DNA from 4 places in the Pseudobacillus sp. FSL P4-0506 genome. Region 4 is predicted to be linked to each of the others. Evidence: riboswitches for the same ligand, from Rfam matches in the RefSeq annotation. Region 4 holds a riboswitch; each other region holds the start of a gene.
The links. A riboswitch is a leader RNA that binds a small molecule or an ion and turns the genes downstream of it on or off. The one in region 4 is predicted to bind glycine.
Positions count from the first base shown of each region.

Region 1 (4,821 bases), 1.4 Mb from region 4:
GTCAGGGATTTTTGATACTAATAGCTTCCGATTGAGTACATTCATAAATTCTTCTTGAATTGCTCCATTAATTAAATTGAGGCCCAGTGAATGAAAGATATCTTTTTTGTGATTTGCTTCATAGGAGACCTTTATATTAACTAAGAGCCAGGGCTGAAGCGGCTGCTGGCTGCCAGACTCTCTCTGTTCGTAAAGTCGGATGAAACTTGTATGTTTCTTTGCTGATTCAAAAATTTGCTGTAAGCGCGGTGTACCGAAATGCACGCTCTCTCCTTCAATATTCGGAGGCGCTTTTGCCTGATCGGTAATCAGTGTTAACGAAAGTGGTTCTGCCTTCATTCCAGTTTTTTCGGCATAATGCCAGTAAAAGGGCCGGTTCATTAGTTCCTTATCAATCTCAGGAGTCAGCTTTACACAGAGGGCTCCTTCTGTTTCTTGTAAAAATGTGCATTCAGCTGCTCTAAAATAATTTTCAAGAAATAGATGAATTTCGTTTTTCACTAAATGATTCCTCCTCTTCATGCCACTCGTTAGCCAGATCAATGACAGCTTCAAGGTTTTTCATCTTGACGCGCAGCTCTCCTTCCGTTCTTGAGTTTTGAAAAATATCAGCCAAGTGTTCCTGCATATTGGGAATGTCCATTTTCTCTAAAATATCATCTAATTGTCCGACAGCTTGTTCAAATAAATGGATTTTTTCATAAAGAAGCTGCAGAATTCTGTCTTCAATCGTATCTTCAGTGCTGAAATTGTAAATGCGTACATCTTTCGTTTGCCCGAAACGATGAACACGGCCAATTCTTTGTTCAAGGCGCATCGGATTCCAGGGAAGGTCAAAGTTAATGACATGGTGACAAAACTGCAGGTTTAATCCTTCTCCGCCAGCTTCTGTAGCAATTAAGACTTGTGCCTGCTTTTCAAAAAGTTGTTTCATCCAATCTTTTTTCCCGCGCTTAAAGCCACCACGAAAAGGAACGGACGAAATGCCGTTTTGTTTAAAGAACCATTGCAAATATAATTGAGTGGCTCGATATTCAGTAAAGATAATGACTTTATCATTAATAGATTGAACGAGTTCAAGCGCTTTTTCCGCTTTTGAGTTTCGTGTTACATTTTGTATGTGGGACAAAACGTTTTGGAAACTCTCCGGAAAATCAAGATGATCTCCGTACAGCTTTCTAGCCATGTTCTTCAAGGTAAAAAAGACTGCCTCTTTGCTGCTGCAAGCTTCCCGTTGCAAAGTAAGCAAAGAAAAGGAAGATCGTACATCGTCAGGCTGGCTGCGAACGAAATACTCAAGAGCCTGATAGAGGGAACGTTCTTCTTCTGTGAACGTTACTTTTACTGATTCTACTTTTCTCGCTGTCCATTCCACCCCTGTATCCTGCCGGCGGTTACGAATCATCACTTTATTCATTAGCTTGATTAAATGATGATGATTTTGTACCTGGCGGTCGCCCTTTTTAAACCGCTCTGTAAATTGTCCTTCGCTACCAAGATGGCCGGGCTTTAATAATGAAACAAGATGAAACATTTCATCAAGACGGTTTTGAATAGGTGTTGCCGTTAAAAGCAGGCAAAACTTCTTTTTTAAATGACGGACAAACTGATAGTTTTTGGTTTTATGGTTTTTTAATTTATGAGCCTCATCGATAATGACTAAATCATAGTCTTGTTCATAGATCTTTTCTTTGTGAGGGCTTCGCTTCGCCGTGTCGATAGACGAGATGACGATGTCATGCTGATCCCACGCATAAAATTTTTTCTGAGCGATAGCAGGAATATAAAACTTACTATTTAATTCATTGGCCCATTGGGAGACAAGAGAAGCTGGAGCTAAAATTAACACTTTTTTCACGAGGCCACGGATCAAGTATTCTTTTAATACCAATCCGGCTTCAATCGTTTTTCCCAGCCCTACTTCGTCCGCTAAAATCGCTTTTCCATTCATTTCTTCCACTACTCTTCTAGCTGCTTCAAGCTGATGGGGCAAGGCCGTAAGCTCTGGTAAAAAGCTAGGGGCTAACAATCCTTCAAAATTCGGCACCATCATTCGTGTTTCCATGTTTACAGTTGATTGAAAGAGCGGCCAATTGCCCCACGGCCCGTCTTGTTCTATTCTTTTCTCTAATTCTTCTTCCCAGGCGTGATTAAAATAGATTTCCACATTCATTTGAAAAACTCCTTTATAAAATATGTTGCCGAAACCTTACCTTTAATGGTAGGATGTAATTGAACAAAATATTATGTCATTTTACAAAAAAGCGAACATTCTTGATTCGTATGAATCAGATGTTCATAGTATGCCCATTTATTAATTAAATATAGCGAATGAAGGCGAGGGGAGAGACTGTTCATACAGCGCCGAAGGAGCAAACAAGCTTTTTGTGAATCTCTCAGGCAAAAGAACTCTTGCTGGACGCGACTCTGGAGAGCGTTTCGTAACGAAACCACCAAAGAAGACAGCCTGTTCATCAGGTTAAACTTTCAGGTTCAAGGACAGAGAACAACTTTTATAAGCTGTTCTCTGTCTTTTTTTATGCAAAAATAATGGGCTGAACCGTGAGAATGACAATGAGAGAGGGGTAGGGAAATGGGAGAGTTAAAGCGCACGCCATTGTTTGAATGGTATAAGCAGTCTGGAGCAAAAACAATTGACTTTGGAGGATGGGAGCTGCCTGTTCAGTTCTCAAGCATTAAGGAAGAACATGAAGCTGTCCGGACAAAAGCAGGACTTTTTGACGTTTCCCACATGGGCGAGGTTACTGTAAAAGGAGAAGGCGCATTGGCTTTCCTCCAAAAGATGATGACGAATGATTTGTCAAAGCTGCAGCCGAACCAAGCGATGTATACAATTATGTGCAATGAAAAAGGCGGAGCTGTTGATGATTTGCTTGTTTACATGCTTGCTGAAGAAAATTACCTGCTTGTTGTCAATGCTGCTAACACAGATAAGGATTTTGCCTGGCTAAAGAAGCATCAGGTAGGAGACGTGCAAATCGAAAATGTATCAAAAGACTGGGCACAGCTTGCCATCCAAGGGCCAGCCGCAGAAGGAATCTTGCAAAAGCTTGTACCTGACTTGGATTTGGGCGAAATCAGGCCTTTTAAATTCCGTCAAGAAGTCAGAATCAATGGGGTGCCTGCTCTGGTGTCACGCACTGGTTACACGGGAGAAGACGGCTTTGAAATTTACAGTCGCAGTGAGGAGGCCCCTAAGCTGTGGCAGGATCTTCTAGAAGCAGGTGAAGAAGTTGGGCTTCTTCCATGTGGTCTTGGTGCCCGTGATACTTTGCGGTTTGAAGCAAATCTAGCGCTGTACGGTCAAGAACTGGCAGAAGACATTTCTCCAATTGAAGCGGGCTTAGGCTTTGCTGTGAAAACAAATAAAGATGATTTTATCGGGCTGGAAGTTCTAAAGGAGCAGAAAGAAAATGGTCCGGAGCGAAAACTGATTGGTCTTGAAATGATTGACCGGGGGATTCCGCGCCATGGATATGCTGTTTTTTCAGGCGAAGAACAAGTTGGTCATGTGACAACCGGTACTCAGTCGCCGACTTTAAAGAAAAATATCGGGCTCGCTTTAGTAAAAGCAGAATGTGCTGTACCTGGTGAAGAACTGCTGGTGGAAGTCCGCGGTAAGAAGCTGGCAGCTAAAACTGTAAAACCGCCATTCTATAAACGTTCAAAATAAAAGAAGAGGGAAGGGAAAACATTATGAAGCATCGTTACTTGCCGATGACAGAAACGGACAAAAAGGAAATGCTTGCAGCAGTGGGTGTCCAAACAATAGACGAATTGTTTGCGGATATTCCTGAAAAAGTACGCTTTCAAGGATTATATGATATTAAGAAAGCGAAAGCGGAACCAGCACTCAAAAAAGAATTAAGCTCACTGGCAGCAAAGAATATAAATGCCAAGCAATATGCTTCCTTTTTAGGAGCGGGCGTATATGATCATTATACCCCTTCTATCGTGGATCATGTAATTTCCCGTTCGGAGTTTTACACAGCGTATACACCGTACCAGCCGGAAATCTCCCAAGGAGAGCTGCAGGCGATCTTTGAGTTCCAAACAATGATTTGTGAATTGACAGGTATGGATGTGGCCAACTCTTCTATGTATGACGGAGGTACAGCGTTGGCGGAAGCGGCTATGCTAAGTGCGGGCCAGACGAAAAGAAAGAAAGTGCTCGTGTCAGAAACCGTTCATCCAGAGTCGCGCGATGTGTTAAAAACATATGCTAAAGGCCAAAACATTGAGGTAGTCGTTATCCCTCATAAAAATGGCGTAACAGATATTGAGCAATTAAATACATTGGTGGATAACGATACAGCAGCTGTTATTGTTCAATATCCTAACTTCTTTGGAGCTATTGAATCACTTTCTGAAGTGGAAAAAGCAGCTCATAGCGCAAAAGCAATGTTTGTCGTTTCTTCTAACCCGCTTGCTCTCGGTGCGTTGACGCCTCCTGGAAAGCTTGGAGCGGACATAGTGGTCGGCGATGCGCAGCCATTCGGCATTCCAGCTCAATTTGGCGGGCCGCACTGCGGATATTTTGCGGTGACGAAAAAGCTGATGCGTAAAGTTCCGGGTCGCCTCGTTGGCCAGACGCATGATGACCAAGGACAACGCGGCTTTGTATTGACGCTTCAAGCACGCGAGCAGCATATTCGCCGTGACAAAGCGACTTCCAATATTTGTTCCAATCAGGCGCTTAATGCTCTTGCGGCCAGTGTAGCAATGACAGCTTTAGGCAAAAAAGGGGTACGAGAAATAGCGGTACAAAACTTGCAAAAAGCATTTTTCGCGAGAGAAACA
Region 1 covers NZ_JBBOOI010000001.1:1,978,924-1,983,744, forward strand. Annotated here, with positions in the region: gene MKZ02_RS09750 (YqhG family protein) at 1-501, opposite strand, end outside; gene MKZ02_RS09755 (DEAD/DEAH box helicase) at 473-2,173, opposite strand; glycine riboswitch at 2,332-2,422, shown strand; glycine riboswitch at 2,426-2,505, shown strand; gene gcvT (glycine cleavage system aminomethyltransferase GcvT) at 2,594-3,694, shown strand; gene gcvPA (aminomethyl-transferring glycine dehydrogenase subunit GcvPA) at 3,718-4,821, shown strand, end outside.
Region 1: another riboswitch for glycine. It lies ahead of gcvT (glycine cleavage system aminomethyltransferase GcvT); the one in region 4 lies ahead of MKZ02_RS03145 (iron-sulfur cluster biosynthesis family protein).

Region 2 (4,821 bases), 600 kb from region 4:
GCCCCACCATAATAGGCCCGATAATGTCAAAGCAGCTTTGAAATTCCATTTTGTTGCTCCTTTCCTATACGTTGACTGACTGTTGGAATAATGGATAAGCTTCGCAAATAGAGGCCGTTGTTTCTTTTGCCTGTGCCAGTACCGCCGGTTCCCCTTTGTTTTTCAACACAGCGGCTATCACCTGAGCAATTTTCTCCATTTGCTCTTCTTTCATGCCGCGCGTAGTTAACGCAGCTGTTCCCATCCGCACTCCGCTCGTCACAAACGGGCCTTCCGGATCATAAGGAATCGTGTTCTTATTTACGGTAATACCTGCTTCCTCAAGCAAACGCTCTGCTTCTTTTCCAGTCAGACTCCACGGACGCACATCCAGCAGGACAAGGTGGTTATCTGTCCCCCCGGAAACAAGAGCAGCTCCTTCCCTCTTTAACGCTTCGCCCAGTGCCTGGCTGTTTCGGATAACTTGCTTGGCATACTCTTTAAAGTCCGGCTGCGCCGCTTCGTTGAAAGCTACCGCTTTTGCTGCAATAATGTGCATAAGGGGGCCTCCCTGGATTCCTGGGAATACTGCTTTGTTAATAGCCTTAATGATTTCCTCGTCGTTCGTTAACACAATGCCGCCCCGAGGCCCCCTCAATGTTTTGTGGGTAGTGCTTGTCACAACATCTGCATAAGGAACAGGAGAAGGGTGAAGACCTGCTGCCACCAGCCCGGCGATATGCGCCATGTCCACCATCAATTTCGCGTCCACTTGATCGGCAATCTCTTTAAAGCGGGCAAAATCAATCGTTCTCGGATAAGCACTCGCCCCGGCAATGATCAATTTCGGTTTTTCTTTATGGGCAATCTCCTCCAATTCATCGTAATCAATTAATTGCGTATCCTCCTTTACTCCATAAGAAACAACCTCAAACCATTTGCCAGAAATACTCACAGGGCTTCCGTGAGTTAAATGTCCGCCATGCGAAAGATTCATGCCCATGATTTTATCGCCAGGCTGAAGCAGTGCATAAAAGACGGCGAGATTCGCCTGCGCCCCCGAGTGAGGCTGCACATTGGCATATTTAGCACAAAATAGGTTGGTCAGACGTTCAATCGCTGCCCGTTCCGCCACATCGACAAATTCACAGCCCCCATAGTAGCGCCTTCCCGGATATCCTTCCGCGTACTTATTCGTCATTACACTTCCCATAGCTTCTAATACATCCGGGCTGACAAAGTTTTCTGATGCAATCAATTCCAATGTCTCATGCTGGCGTCTCTTTTCTTTCTCAATCGCCTCAAAAATAGTAAAATCATTTTTTTGCAAACTCATTTCCTTGCCTCCTATTCAGATTTCCTCTTTTAAACATGTGCTGTACATTTATCTCTCGCTACCTTTTTCTGCACACAAAAAAGGACAGAAAAGGGTAACATTTCCCTTCTCTGTCCTTTTACCTGAGAGTTTAACTCTTATCGATCGTAGAGTCTTCCCCTTTGGTGGCGTACCTAAACGCGCTCTCCAGAGGTGCGTCCCATTGTGGTTCTTCTACCTGAGAGATTAGCTCCAAGGGTCTTTTTGGAACTTGCTCCTTCGGTGGCTTATTGCTCGCGCTCTCCCACAATCGTCATCCGTTATTTTTGTTTAGAATATTAAAAATAATTATAATTGTCAACCACTTTTTTCAATTTATGAAGATAGGAAAAAGCAATATAAAAAGAGCACTCTGAAAAACCAGAAAATGCTCTTTTATTAAATAACGTCTATTTAGTTAGATAAAACGAACTGTTTCTTCCAGCGGAAGACGAGTCGTTTTATGAGCAGGCGCAGCAGCTTTACCAATAGCGATTAAAACAATTGGAATGTAGCGTTCCGGTACATCAAACCGCTCAGCAAACTTCTGCTTATCAAAGCCGCCCATAGTTACCGTATCATAACCATTCGCTTTGGCAATAAGCATAAGCTGCATAGAGACGAGCCCTGCATCAAATGAAGCAATATTGGCTCTTGCTTCAACTGGCGCATTAGGATACGTATTATATGTGTTTTGAATCAGTTTATTCATACTCGCTTCATCCATAAAGCCAGCTTCATAGCTGCTTTGGTATACCTTTTCAACATTTTTATACATTTCTACATCGCCTAGAACAGCAATGACAGCTGAAGATGTCTCCACTTGCTCTTGGTTGTAAGCAATGGCTCTTAGTTCCTTCTTTACCTCCTCATTATCAATAACGATAAAGCGCCATGGCTGAAGGTTGCTAGATGAAGGAGCTAGCATCGCTTCTTGCAGCATTTCTTCTATTTCATTTCTCGAAATTTTATAAGTTGGATCATATTTTCTAACAGAATGGCGATTGCGAATCACTTCTGATAAACTTTGCATAGTTGTTGTCACTTTCTTTCCCTCCTAATTGAACTTACTTTAAGTAAGTTCAAAACCAAGCTTACTATTAGTAAGCTTGGTTTGTCAAATACTATATGCTAAAATTTATATAAAAACATTGAGGTTATAGAATGAGCCAACAAAATGAGTTGAATTGTTCTCAGTACAAAGATAAGACCACTATTTGCGATAACTTTCACCACACGATCGAGTTCATCGGAAAGCGCTGGATGGGAGTCATTATTTATACACTGCTGAAAGGCCCTAAACGGTATCACGAATTATTAAACGAAATCCCCGGCATTTCTGATCGGCTCCTTACAGAACGACTGCGCGAGCTAGAAAATGAGAGACTAGTTGTGAAGAAAACATTTGAATCCTCCCCAAGAAAAGTGATCTATGAACTAACCCCAATCGGCAAAGAACTCGAAGATGTCATTACTGCTGTTATGCGCTGGGTTAGTAAAGCTTCTCGTATTTAAACCCTACACCTGGGTCATTAACTAGATAAGAATTTAATGTTTATTATCCTTCCTTAGAAAAACAGACTCATAGACATAACAGTTCTATGTTTTGAAGCTTCAATATAAGTAGATGATCATAACAACTTGACGAAGTTTTTTCTTTCACAAAGCTTCCATTTTTCAAGAATGACAATAATTCAGGAGGAGAGGACATGAAAGATTGGGAAGCGGGCTATTTAGCAGGGATTATAGATGGAGAAGGCTCTATCACACTAACTAGAATGCACCAAAGAGAACATCGGCGTCCTTGCATCACAATTTCTTCGTCGGATAAAGAGCTTCTTCTCTATATTCAAACACTGACCGGCGGAGCCATTAGTAATAAGAAAAATTATAAGCCTGGCCTTCACAAGGACTCTTATACTTTGTCTATAAAGAACAAAGAGAGCGTGTTGATGATTTTAAAAGAAGTTTCCCCTTATCTCAGAATAGATAAAAAAAGAAATCGAGCTAAATGGATATTGGAACACTACAACAGAGTCACACCTCGAAATGGGAAATATACAGCTGATATGTTAAAAGCGAAATTATTATTTGAGGAGTCATTTTTTAACATATAAAAACTGTTAAAGACCTCCACCTTTCCTTCCTATTTATGAACACAAAAAGACTTGCCACGTTTGGCAAGTCTTTTAATTAAATAGGTAATATCCACCAAATCATGTATGGTGGAGACGGTGGGACGTGCTTTTCCATGCTTTCGTCATGGCACTGACTATATCTTGAACCTGCATAGTAAGACAGGCTCTTCGGCGTCTTATGCGAAAAATAGATTTACCTGGATCCCCAGGTAGCTTCCCGCATCCTAGTACTGCCCTCCAACTAAGTGGCAGCCTATAAGTCGATACACGGCTGTTGGATTGCTCCACATACCGCTCGGCATTGCCTTATCATCATTCGATGACTTAGGTTTCACCGATAAAGCCGAATTTTCACTTGTATGTTACCATACAAGGCGACTATTTTCTAATCGAACCCACGTCCAAAGATAACGGCACTTGAACGTCTACGAGCGTAGTCGATATATTCGGATTTCGCTGTACCTTTTGCCTACCGACGGGCGGCCGGACAGCTAGCCTGATTGATCTCTTCCTTTGTCCCCAGACGGAGAACTACGGCGTAGCCCACTAAGAGTGAGTCCCTTACCCTACCACATGGGCGATGGAGGGAGGAACCGCTATCAGCTGTTATTAAGCAGCGAAAGCGAGGTTGTTGTTTTGTTTGCCAGTTATTATTGGCTTTGACGTTTTTACGAGGACGATCCCCTCGGCTCGCAGCCCAAGCTCGAACTATCCCTGTCGAATCCGTAACGTCCCCATTATAAAATAGGAACCGGACCAAATGTCCGAAGCTCAGCTACAGTTCTTATTATACCATTTTTCATAGAAAAAGCAACAATTGTTCGCTCTTTACCCTTTCTGCCGCTCTCTAAACGCGCGCTCTACATCGCGCTTCGCTTCTTTCTTCTTCAAGTCTTCCCGCTTGTCAAACTTCTTCTTCCCTTTAGCCAAACCGATTAGCAGCTTGGCGTAACCGTCTTTTAAATACATTTTCAGCGGGACAATTGAATAACCCGCTTCCTTTGTTTCCCCAATGAGCTTATCAATCTGTTTGCGGTGCAATAACAGCTTTCTCGTTCTGAGCGGGTCATGATTATAGCGGTTTCCCTGCTCATAGGGACTGATATGCATGTTATATACAAACACTTCCCCTTTTTGAATGCGGGCAAACGCGTCTTTTAAATTTACTCTTCCAGCACGGATTGACTTAATTTCCGTTCCTTGAAGTACGATCCCCGCTTCAAACGTTTCTTCGATAAAAAAATCATGGCGCGCTTTTTTATTTTGCGCAACTACTTTTCCTTCTCCCTTTGGCATTTTTCTTCACCTTCCGTTATTCAGTCCGACCCGGCAGCCTGGAAGCTGCCGGGT
Region 2 covers NZ_JBBOOI010000001.1:1,217,936-1,222,756, reverse strand. Annotated here, with positions in the region: gene MKZ02_RS05885 (serine dehydratase beta chain) at 1-49, opposite strand, end outside; gene glyA (serine hydroxymethyltransferase) at 65-1,315, opposite strand; glycine riboswitch at 1,424-1,507, opposite strand; glycine riboswitch at 1,511-1,611, opposite strand; gene MKZ02_RS05875 (nitroreductase family protein) at 1,752-2,378, opposite strand; gene MKZ02_RS05870 (winged helix-turn-helix transcriptional regulator) at 2,498-2,848, shown strand; gene MKZ02_RS05865 (LAGLIDADG family homing endonuclease) at 3,043-3,450, shown strand; RNA gene ssrA (transfer-messenger RNA) at 3,858-4,199, opposite strand; gene smpB (SsrA-binding protein SmpB) at 4,300-4,767, opposite strand.
Region 2: another riboswitch for glycine. It lies ahead of glyA (serine hydroxymethyltransferase); the one in region 4 lies ahead of MKZ02_RS03145 (iron-sulfur cluster biosynthesis family protein).

Region 3 (4,821 bases), 2.3 Mb from region 4:
CACCCCATCATTTGGGCATGGCCAGGGTGCATCATGGGTGCCCCATGCATAAATCCTCTCATATCAGGGACTGCATATTGATCTGGCCACATTTCCTCGTCTAACCACATGCCTTCGCTCTGCTCAATGCTTACATTTTCTCTTTCATATTGATCCTGCCATACATTTTGGTCTGGCCACATATGATTTTGTTCTTGTTCCATTTTTGCCACCTGCTTTTTAATAGTTGTAGAAAACTTTCGTACACTTGCATGCTATGTTCCATACTTAAAAAAAGAGCTTGTTTTTATCGGGTTTGGGTGATGACCTATTATCTGCAAAAAATTATTTAATCTTTTGAGGTTTTTTAGTGGAAACACGTTTAGAAAGTGGGCTCTTCATTTCTTTGTGCCGAAAAATCAGCATTTTTTCTCATTTTTCAAAAAAATATTGTTTTTTAACTTTTTTTATGGATATAATTAACAACGTAGATTTAATGCGTTTGTCAGCCGTACGTTCATGAACTGGTCAGCTTTCACATTAACTTCAAGAGGCAGAAGCAATGGATGCTTTTTGAAAGGAGGTGAGACCAGATGACGATCAACTTAATATTTGTCATTATCACCATAAAAAGACGCAAAAAAAGTGTGGAAGATTATTTTCATGACGAGCGCGTTGAACAAATGTATGAAGAAATGAAATTAAAGCAACACGAAAACATGAGAAACCTGTTTTAAAAAAATTACAAACTGGAAGGAGAATGTACTATGACTTTCTTATTGCCAACTCAAGTAAAATTATTGAATTCACTCTTCGTTTTGAAGGATTCTGCCTAGTAAAGCTGACCAGAACTAAAGTAACACCATAGCTGATAATTTTGCCCCCGCCATGTAATTTGCTGCGGGGGTTTTTATCGTCAATGGAGAGAGTACATATAATTTTTGAATAGGAATGATACTTATGTCGACTGCAACGAATAAAGCCGAAGTACGTCAGGCTACAATCTACAGTATTTTGTTTGCTATTAGTGCAGGGCACTTTATTAATGACTCCATACAATCTGTAGTCCCTGCTATGTTTCCGATTATTGAACGTTCTTTAGATTTATCTTATGCACAGCTGGGCTGGATTGCTTTCGTATTAAATATGACCTCTTCGGTGATGCAGCCGGTATTTGGAGCTGCGGCTGACCGGAAACCGCAACCATACCTGCTGCCGGCCGGAATGCTTCTATCTATGATTGGTGTTATCGGTTTTGGTTTGTCTCCTAACTTTTATTTCGTACTCTTCGCTGTATTGTTTATTGGCTTAGGGTCAGCTGTTTTTCATCCGGAAGGATCACGGGTCGCTTTTATGGCAGCAGGTGGCAAGCGAGGGCTGGCCCAATCCATTTATCAAATGGGCGGGAACGGCGGCCAATCGCTGGCTCCAGTTTTTACAGCCTACATTTTTTTACCGCTTGGTCAGAAGGGAGCGTTATTGTTTGCGGCAGTTACCGCAGTTGGTGCGTTGCTGCTTTCAAGAGTCTCCGCCTGGTATAAGCAACGGCTGACAACTCAGGCGGCAAAGAAGAAACAGCAAGTTTCCTTGGAAAAAACAAAATTACAGGCACGGATAAAGTGGGCAATGGTGTTATTAATTTTCTTTGTATTTGCCCGCTCCTGGTATGCGGCAGCTATAACGAACTTTTATCAATTTTATTTAATTAAGGATTATGGATTGACTATTAAACAATCACAATTATATTTGTTTGTTTACTTGGCTGCTGGCGTGGCAGGCACGTTTCTTGGCGGGCCGCTGGCTGATCGCTTTGGCCGGAAAAATCTACTTGTCTTTTCCATGCTGGGTGCTGCTCCGCTTACAGTCATTCTTCCATATGTACCGGCTTTCGCTGTCCTGCCGCTCTTGTTGTTAATTGGTTTTATCTTGCTATCAAGCTTTAGTGTAGCCGTGGTTTATGCACAGGAGCTGCTTTCTAATAAAATTGGGATGGCTTCCGGTTTAATTGTTGGGCTTGCGTTCGGGATGGGGGCTATCGGGGCTGTCATCCTCGGCTTTCTCGCTGACAGTTTCGGAATAAAATTTATTATGATTCTATCAAGTCTTCTCCCGCTTCTCGGTATTTGTGCTCTTTGGCTTCCAGGAGATCAAAAATTACGGGAAATGCAGGATAAGTAATGGTAAATTAAAGACCGCTTCACATACAGTTATTCACTGGTTGTGCGGCGGCTTTTTTTACCTATCAGTAATCAATTTATCAATAAGGCGGAGGAAGGTATGCTAAGGCAAATAGTCAGTATAATTTAGATGGCTATAAAAATGATGTATTAAATTTTTAAGCAGAGCCTATTAGTTGAAAAGCAATGTATACGTTTATTAAGCTGCATAGTATTTTAAGTTCTTTACTCTTTAGTAGATGTAATAGCTTTTTTGTAGAATTGAGTCAACTTAGTTCTGAATATTCAGTTGACATGATCTCTTCCATAGACTAGTATCTAAATTAGATAGATAAGAGCGGATGAATATTGTGGGAGAGACTAGACCCATGGTTTAGCACCGAAGGAGCAAGTACCAGCTGGTATCAATCTCTCAGGTAAAAGGACTACAATAGGACGCATCTCTGGAGAGAGCCATAGGCCACCAAAGGAGTTAAACTCTCAGGTACAAGGGACAGAGAAAAATGGGAAATACTCCTGTTTTTCTCTGTCTTTTTTTGTCGGAGAAAAATGGAGAAAAGTAAAAAGGAGGAGGAGAAGCTCGAAATTATCCTTGTAAGAAAAAGAATTGTAATGACTCTATTTCTAGATTGATTGCACAACAAGAAATGAAAGAAACTGCCCTGAAAAAGAGTTAGAAGCCTTGGATTCGATTGTTTTAGAAATTGCAGGCATTAACGGAACGGGAGCATGTGTATTGACAAAAGTTACCACTGCAGAGCATGCATGTTCTTTTGAGGAATTTATTTATTCTAAAATGTAAGCGCTTTTTTCTTTCGGATTAACGAATTTTATATTAAACTTTAATTGTGGGATATTTAATTTATTAGCTTACGATTTAAATACCGTAACAAAATATTTTAAATCGACAAGAAAGAATATTCCGAAAAGTAGAAAGAGGGAAATGGTATGCAGGAACAAACTTTGTCGAGAGGCCTGAAAAACCGGCACGTGCAACTCATTGCTATTGGCGGGGCAATTGGAACAGGATTATTTCTTGGAGCAGGAAAATCTATTCATTTAGCAGGCCCTTCCATTTTATTTGCTTATATGATTACAGGAGTCATTTGTTTTTTAATCATGCGTGCACTTGGGGAATTGCTTTTAAGTAATTTAAATTATCATTCGTTTGTTGACTTTGTAAGAGATTATTTAGGGAATATGGCAGCGTTTATGACTGGATGGACCTACTGGTTCTGTTGGATTTCTATTGCGATGGCCGATTTAACGGCTGTTGGTTTGTATACTCAGTATTGGTTTCCATCTGTCCCGCAGTGGATGCCAGGGTTAATCGCCCTTGTCATTTTACTATTTATGAACCTTGCTACTGTCAAACTGTTTGGTGAAATGGAATTCTGGTTTGCTTTGATTAAGGTTATCGCCATTCTAGCACTGATTGTTGTTGGGGTTGTAATGATTATTAAAGGCTTTTCTACTCCTTCAGGAGCAGCCAGTTTTACAAATCTATGGAGCCATGGCGGCATGTTCCCTAATGGCATAAATGGATTTATCCTTTCCTTTCAGATGGTCGTGTTTGCGTTCGTTGGCATTGAATTGGTAGGGTTGACAGCGGGTGAAACAGAGGATCCAGAGAGAGTTATTCCAAAAGCGATTAACAATATTCCTATTCGGATTATTATTTTCTATATTGGTGCGCTTATCGTTATTATGAGTGTGTATCCGTGGAACGATATTATCCCAACCGAAAGCCCATTCGTGCAAGTATTCGTGGCAGTTGGTATCGCTGCAGCTGCTGGTATTGTGAATTTCGTCGTGTTGACGTCTGCGGCTTCAGCATGTAATAGTGCCATCTTTAGTACAAGCCGGATGGTCTACTCACTTGCTAAAGACAAAAATGCACCTGTATCTTTGGCCAAGCTTGATGGTCGCAAGGTACCTTCTAATGCCTTGTTCTTTTCAACAGTAGTCATCTTGATTTCCGTTGTATTGAACTATGTGATGCCAGAGGGAGTATTTACATTAATCACAAGTGTTTCTACCGTATGTTTTATCTTTATTTGGGGCATTACAATCATCAGCCATTTGAAATACCGTAAAACAAGACCGGATTTAGCGAAAGTGAATAAATTTAAAATGCCGCTTTACCCGTTTGCTAATTACTTAATTTTAGCTTTCCTGGCATTCGTTCTTGTCGTGCTTGCTCTTGCGGAAGATACTCGTATTTCCTTATTCATTACGCCTGTTTGGTTTATTTTGTTAATCGCGGTGTATAAGATGCGCAAAGTAAAGATAAATCATGCCGATCAAGAAAAAATAGTAGAAAATTAAAAGACAATATAATAGATGTAAAGACCGGAGCTGCAGCTGAAAAGTATAAACGCTTATTCAGCTGCAGCTCCTTTTATTTTCCTATATCTTGCATGTTAGAAAGCTATCTGTTAAAAGGTAGCCATCATTATAGCTAAAAATTGAAAATAGAAAGGATATACATTATAGTAAAATATTAGTAGGATAATAAGCCTATCTATTACAACTAAAGATCATAGGGGGAGAATATGAGAAAAAACGCTTCTGTTCGATCAAAAATTTTATTAGTTATCACAGCTATCATCTTTACTATTGGCCTTGCTGCATCAGCAGGAATTTACTATTCCGTCCATACTTC
Region 3 covers NZ_JBBOOI010000001.1:2,897,215-2,902,035, reverse strand. Annotated here, with positions in the region: gene MKZ02_RS14635 (hypothetical protein) at 1-203, opposite strand, end outside; gene MKZ02_RS14630 (YrzI family small protein) at 573-716, shown strand; gene MKZ02_RS14625 (MFS transporter) at 940-2,157, shown strand; glycine riboswitch at 2,498-2,594, shown strand; glycine riboswitch at 2,597-2,656, shown strand; gene MKZ02_RS14620 (amino acid permease) at 3,105-4,484, shown strand; gene MKZ02_RS14615 (methyl-accepting chemotaxis protein) at 4,712-4,821, shown strand, end outside.
Region 3: another riboswitch for glycine. It lies ahead of MKZ02_RS14620 (amino acid permease); the one in region 4 lies ahead of MKZ02_RS03145 (iron-sulfur cluster biosynthesis family protein).

Region 4 (4,821 bases):
GGGGTCCGGGCGAGCAAAATTTATTCGTGAAAACTGGAAAGATCAAAAAACAGATGAGCAATTACGGGAAGAACTCACTCCTCTTCAATACGAGGTAACAAGAAATAATGCGACAGAGCCACCATTTCATAATGAATATTGGGACCACACGGAAGAGGGAATCTATGTGGATATTATTTCAGGAGAGCCTTTGTTCAGCTCGACGGATAAATATGACGCGGGCTGCGGCTGGCCAAGCTTCACGAAGCCCTTGCGCCGGATAGAGCTAGCAGAAAAACTTGATACGTCTCATGGCATGCGCCGGATTGAGGTGCGGGCAAAAACATCTGACGCTCATTTAGGCCACGTCTTTGATGATGGTCCTGGTCCTGACCGCGCACGCTATTGCATTAACTCGGCTGCTCTCCGTTTTGTGCCAAAGGATAAGCTTGAAGAAGAGGGCTATGGAGAATTTAAAAGCCTGTTCGAATAAGAGAAGTTCCTTTATTGGCCACTTCTGTTTGTTGATCCACCAATTCTGCATCTTTACGGATCAATGACGCTTATGTACTCGCCACAAGAGCCAATTTATTGGTCCGTTCAGCAGATTGACAAGCGGTATTCGTTTGAGTGGATCATATCGTCCGCTTTATAATAAAGAAAAACAGATCGGGGAATGGCAATGAATGAAAAAGAATACGATCGCTTGCTAAAGATTCAGACAGGCGGCACATGGGAATGGCTATATCAGTCAATTCACTATAATCGTTATGAGGCAACCCCCTATGAGGCCATCGATGAGCTTTTTCGGGAGTATGAGGTGAAAAGAACAGATGGAGTAGTTGATTTCGGCTGTGGAAAAGGGCGTTTACTATTTTATATCCATCATCGTTTTCACGCTCGGGTAACAGGGGTTGAGGTAAACGGCCAGCTTTACCAGGAAGCACTTGAAAATCAAGCCGATTATATGAAAAAGAAGAAGAGGTCGGATCAATCTATTCGCTTTGTATGCTGCGCAGCAGAGGAGTATCAGATCGAAAAGGCAGACAATCGGTTCTACTTCTTCAATCCTTTTTCGATCCAAATTTTCATGAAGGTCGTCCATCATATCCTGCACTCAGTTGAAGAGCATCAACGGTCTGTTGATATTGTCCTTTACTATCCGACAGCGGAGTACATCCAATTTCTTGAAGTGTATACTCCATTTCAACTGGTGAAAGAAGTGAGAGTGCCGGGTCTCTATAAAAAAAATGACAATGAACGTTTTGTTATTTTTCATTATGGAGGATCTAGTCTATAGGTAAGAGAATTGGGAAAACAATTGACAATCACCAATATTTAAATTATTCTGAATAAAAATAGCGGATGACGATTGTGGGAGAGTGCGAGCAATAAGCCACCGAAGGAGCAAGTTCCAAAAAGGCCCTTGGAATTAATCTCTCAGGTAGAAGAACCACAATGGGACGCACCTCTGGAGAGCGCGTTTAAGTACGCCACCAAAGGGGAAGGCCCTATTGAAGATAGGGTTAAACTCTCAGGTAAAAGGACAGAGAAGGGATTGTACCCTTTTCTGTCCTTTTTTGCGTGCAGAAAAAGGGAGTGAGCAAGACAAGGTGTATAACTAGAAAACGCTCGCAGAAGGAGGGAAGGATGATGATTACATTAACAGGACCGGCGATGAAGCAGTTAAAAGCAATGATGCTTGAAGAAAAGTATTCTCCAAGAATTGATGCTGATGTAGCTGGTGGATGTGGAATATCGGTAAGGTTTGCCCTTACATTTGATGAGCCGCGCCGAAATGATAAGGTGATTGATTGCAATGGGGTGCAAATTCGCATAGATCGCTTTACTGAACGTTATCTCGATGCTGAAACACATATTGACTATACAAAGGAAACGGGCTTCTTAGTTGGAGAAAGCTTTGCCTCAAGTGATTGTGCGATCGAATAGCTTTTCGTTATACAAAGAATGGCGTTTAAGGATGGGGGAAGAATTTTGCATAAAAAGGGGAATACTCATTATTTTAAATTGTTAGTTACTTGTCCAGAAAAACCGGGCATTATTTCAGCCGTATCTAATGTATTATTGGAACATAAAGCAAATATCGTTCAATTTGACCAGCATACCACGAATCCTAAAGATGGCATTTTCTTTATGAGGGTTGAGTTCGATATGGATGAGAAGGGCTCTGCTATTGATGAGCTGGAGCAGAGATTGCAGGAATTATCTGAATCCTACCCAATGGAATGGCAATTGAGAAATAAAGAAAAATCAAAGCGGATGGCGATTTTTGTTTCTAAAGCAGACCATTGTCTCTTGGAGCTTCTTTGGCGCTGGAAATCAAAAGAACTCCCGGTTGAGATTCCAATGGTTATCAGCAATCACTCTGATTTAAAAGAAATAGTGGAAAGCTATGGCATTCCTTACTATCATATCCCGCTTTCTCATGAATCGAAAGAGGAAGCTGAACACAAGGCGATGGAGTTAATGGAAGGAAAAGTCGACTTTATTGTTTTGGCAAGATATATGCAAATCCTCTCTCCTAGTTTTATAGCCAAATATCCAAACCAAATCATTAATATTCACCACTCATTTTTGCCGGCATTTGTAGGGGCAAATCCTTACGTCAGGGCTTTTAACCGCGGAGTGAAGTTGATTGGGGCGACTGCTCATTATGTAACTAATGAGCTTGATGAAGGGCCGATTATTGAGCAGGATATCTTGCGAGTCAACCACCGCTACACAGCAGAAGATTTGAAGATTGCCGGTCGTCATGTGGAAAGAAGTGTCCTTGCAGAAGCCGTTTCCTGGCATGTGGAAGATAAAGTTATCGTTCACGGCAATAAAACAATCGTGTTTACGTAAGCCGGATGATAGCCAATCAACTCCTGTTAGATGTTACTTGCATCATCTTGGCAATGATATGTGTGGGACTCTTTTTAGTGAATAAGCAGAGAAGAAGAACGGGTCTTCTGCAAGTCATTTTACTTATCTATGCTTTAACTGTTTTGATTACCTCGCTGTTGAATCAGTGGTGAAGGGTTAGAAAAGAAAAAGCTTAACGGGCCGGCAGCCCATCAAGCTTTTTCTTTTCAGAAGATCATTAGCTTTTTTGCCGTAAATACTTTTTATCATGCATAAATAGCCTCCAAAAATAAATAAAGCCGGGAAAGAGAATAACAAAGCCGGCAATATAAGTGGCAAATACGGCCATAAAGGAGTTAGGATCGGTAAAACCGGACTGGATAGTCACATTGGGGTAAACCATATATGGCAGATGGGCTTTGCCGTACACATAACTGGCAATGAAATATTGAGTCGTAACTGCTACAACAGCAAGCCTTGGCATTCCCCGTACATCTTTCTTTGAAAATGAAGGAAGAAATAAACCGAGCCCTCCAATTAAAAAGAAGCCAAGTGACACAAGCAGCAGAGGCAGATCTTCCATCATACGCGTATATAACCATGGTGTTTCTGCCCTTAAAGTGAGCATAATGGCAAAGGCCATCAGTAAAGAAATTGGCCCTAAAATTCTTCCATCTCTCAAGTACACTTTGTAGGCTTCCTCTTCATTGGATGTCTTGGAATAATCGGCTAACAGCAAGGATGATAAAAATAAGGTGCTGCTCATGGCAAATCCAATAAATGCATATTCACTCGGACTCGTAAAAAGCTTTTGTAAATTCAAAGTGGGATGTCCGCCTTTATAATCGATAAATGTGCCGTGAGTGATAGGTAAGACGCTGATTAACAAGCCCGGAATTAAGATGCCGGTAATACCTGAGACATATGTCAGTGGCTTTTTATATTCTACAGCAATGTTAGAAAAGACTAAGAAGGCGCTTCTGACGGCGAGCAGCAGCAAGATAATGCTGCCCGGAACGAGTAAAATTGTACCAAGTGTGTAAGCTGCCTTCGGAAATAAGCTGTACACAGCCACAACCAAGGCAACGATAAACGTGTTCGTCACTTCCCAAGTAGGTGACAAATAGCGGTTGGCGATATTCGTTGCTCTTGTCTTTTCACGATGTATATAAATCATTGACCAGAAGCCGGCGCCAAAGTCCATCGTTGCCATGATCGAGTAAATAAATACAAATCCCCATAGAATCGTAATAGCAATCAGCTCATTTGGCATGAATCACGCCTCCAGTATAGTTAAATAGCATGGCTAAGCTCCTTTCTCGGCCTTCTCAAGATCATCTAATTCAGTGTTCTTTCTAAAGAAATACAGCAGCACCATGACAACCGTAATGCCTAACAGAACGTACACAAAAAAGAATAGAAGAGAAAGAACGCCCAGGTTCGTAGCGGTTGTAACCGATTCGGCTGTTGCTAACACACGATAAATCACCCATGGCTGTCTTCCTGAGCAAGCGAAAATCCAGCCGCACTCAATCGCAATAACAGCGAGAGGACCAGATAGAACTAATAGCCACAAAAACCATTTCGGAAATCGGTCTTTCTTCAGAAACTTTCTCCATACGATCCCGGCTAACGAAATAAGAATAAGCAGTGAACCGATCCCTACCATGGCATTAAAGAGAGTATGGATAAACAATGGCGGCCACAGTTCTTCAGGAAAGTCGTTTAACCCGACAACAACGGTATCAAAGCTGTTGCCTGCCAGAAAGCTTAGCAGCCAGGGAATTTCGATGGCTCCCTTGATCGTTTGTGTTTCCCGATCGGTAATGCCTCCAATCGCTAAAGGAGCATGTGATTGTGTTTCAAACAGCCCCTCTGCAGCAGCTAACTTTTCAGGCTGGTACTCATGTAAATATTGAGCGGACGCATGGCCATTAATCGCCGTTAAGAAAGAGAAGATCCCTCCTAAAACAAGGC
Region 4 covers NZ_JBBOOI010000001.1:621,300-626,120, forward strand. Annotated here, with positions in the region: gene msrA (peptide-methionine (S)-S-oxide reductase MsrA) at 1-472, shown strand, start outside; gene MKZ02_RS03140 (class I SAM-dependent methyltransferase) at 662-1,279, shown strand; glycine riboswitch at 1,345-1,445, shown strand; glycine riboswitch at 1,449-1,531, shown strand; gene MKZ02_RS03145 (iron-sulfur cluster biosynthesis family protein) at 1,630-1,929, shown strand; gene purU (formyltetrahydrofolate deformylase) at 1,948-2,844, shown strand; gene MKZ02_RS03155 (cytochrome d ubiquinol oxidase subunit II) at 3,083-4,117, opposite strand; gene MKZ02_RS03160 (cytochrome ubiquinol oxidase subunit I) at 4,151-4,821, opposite strand, start outside.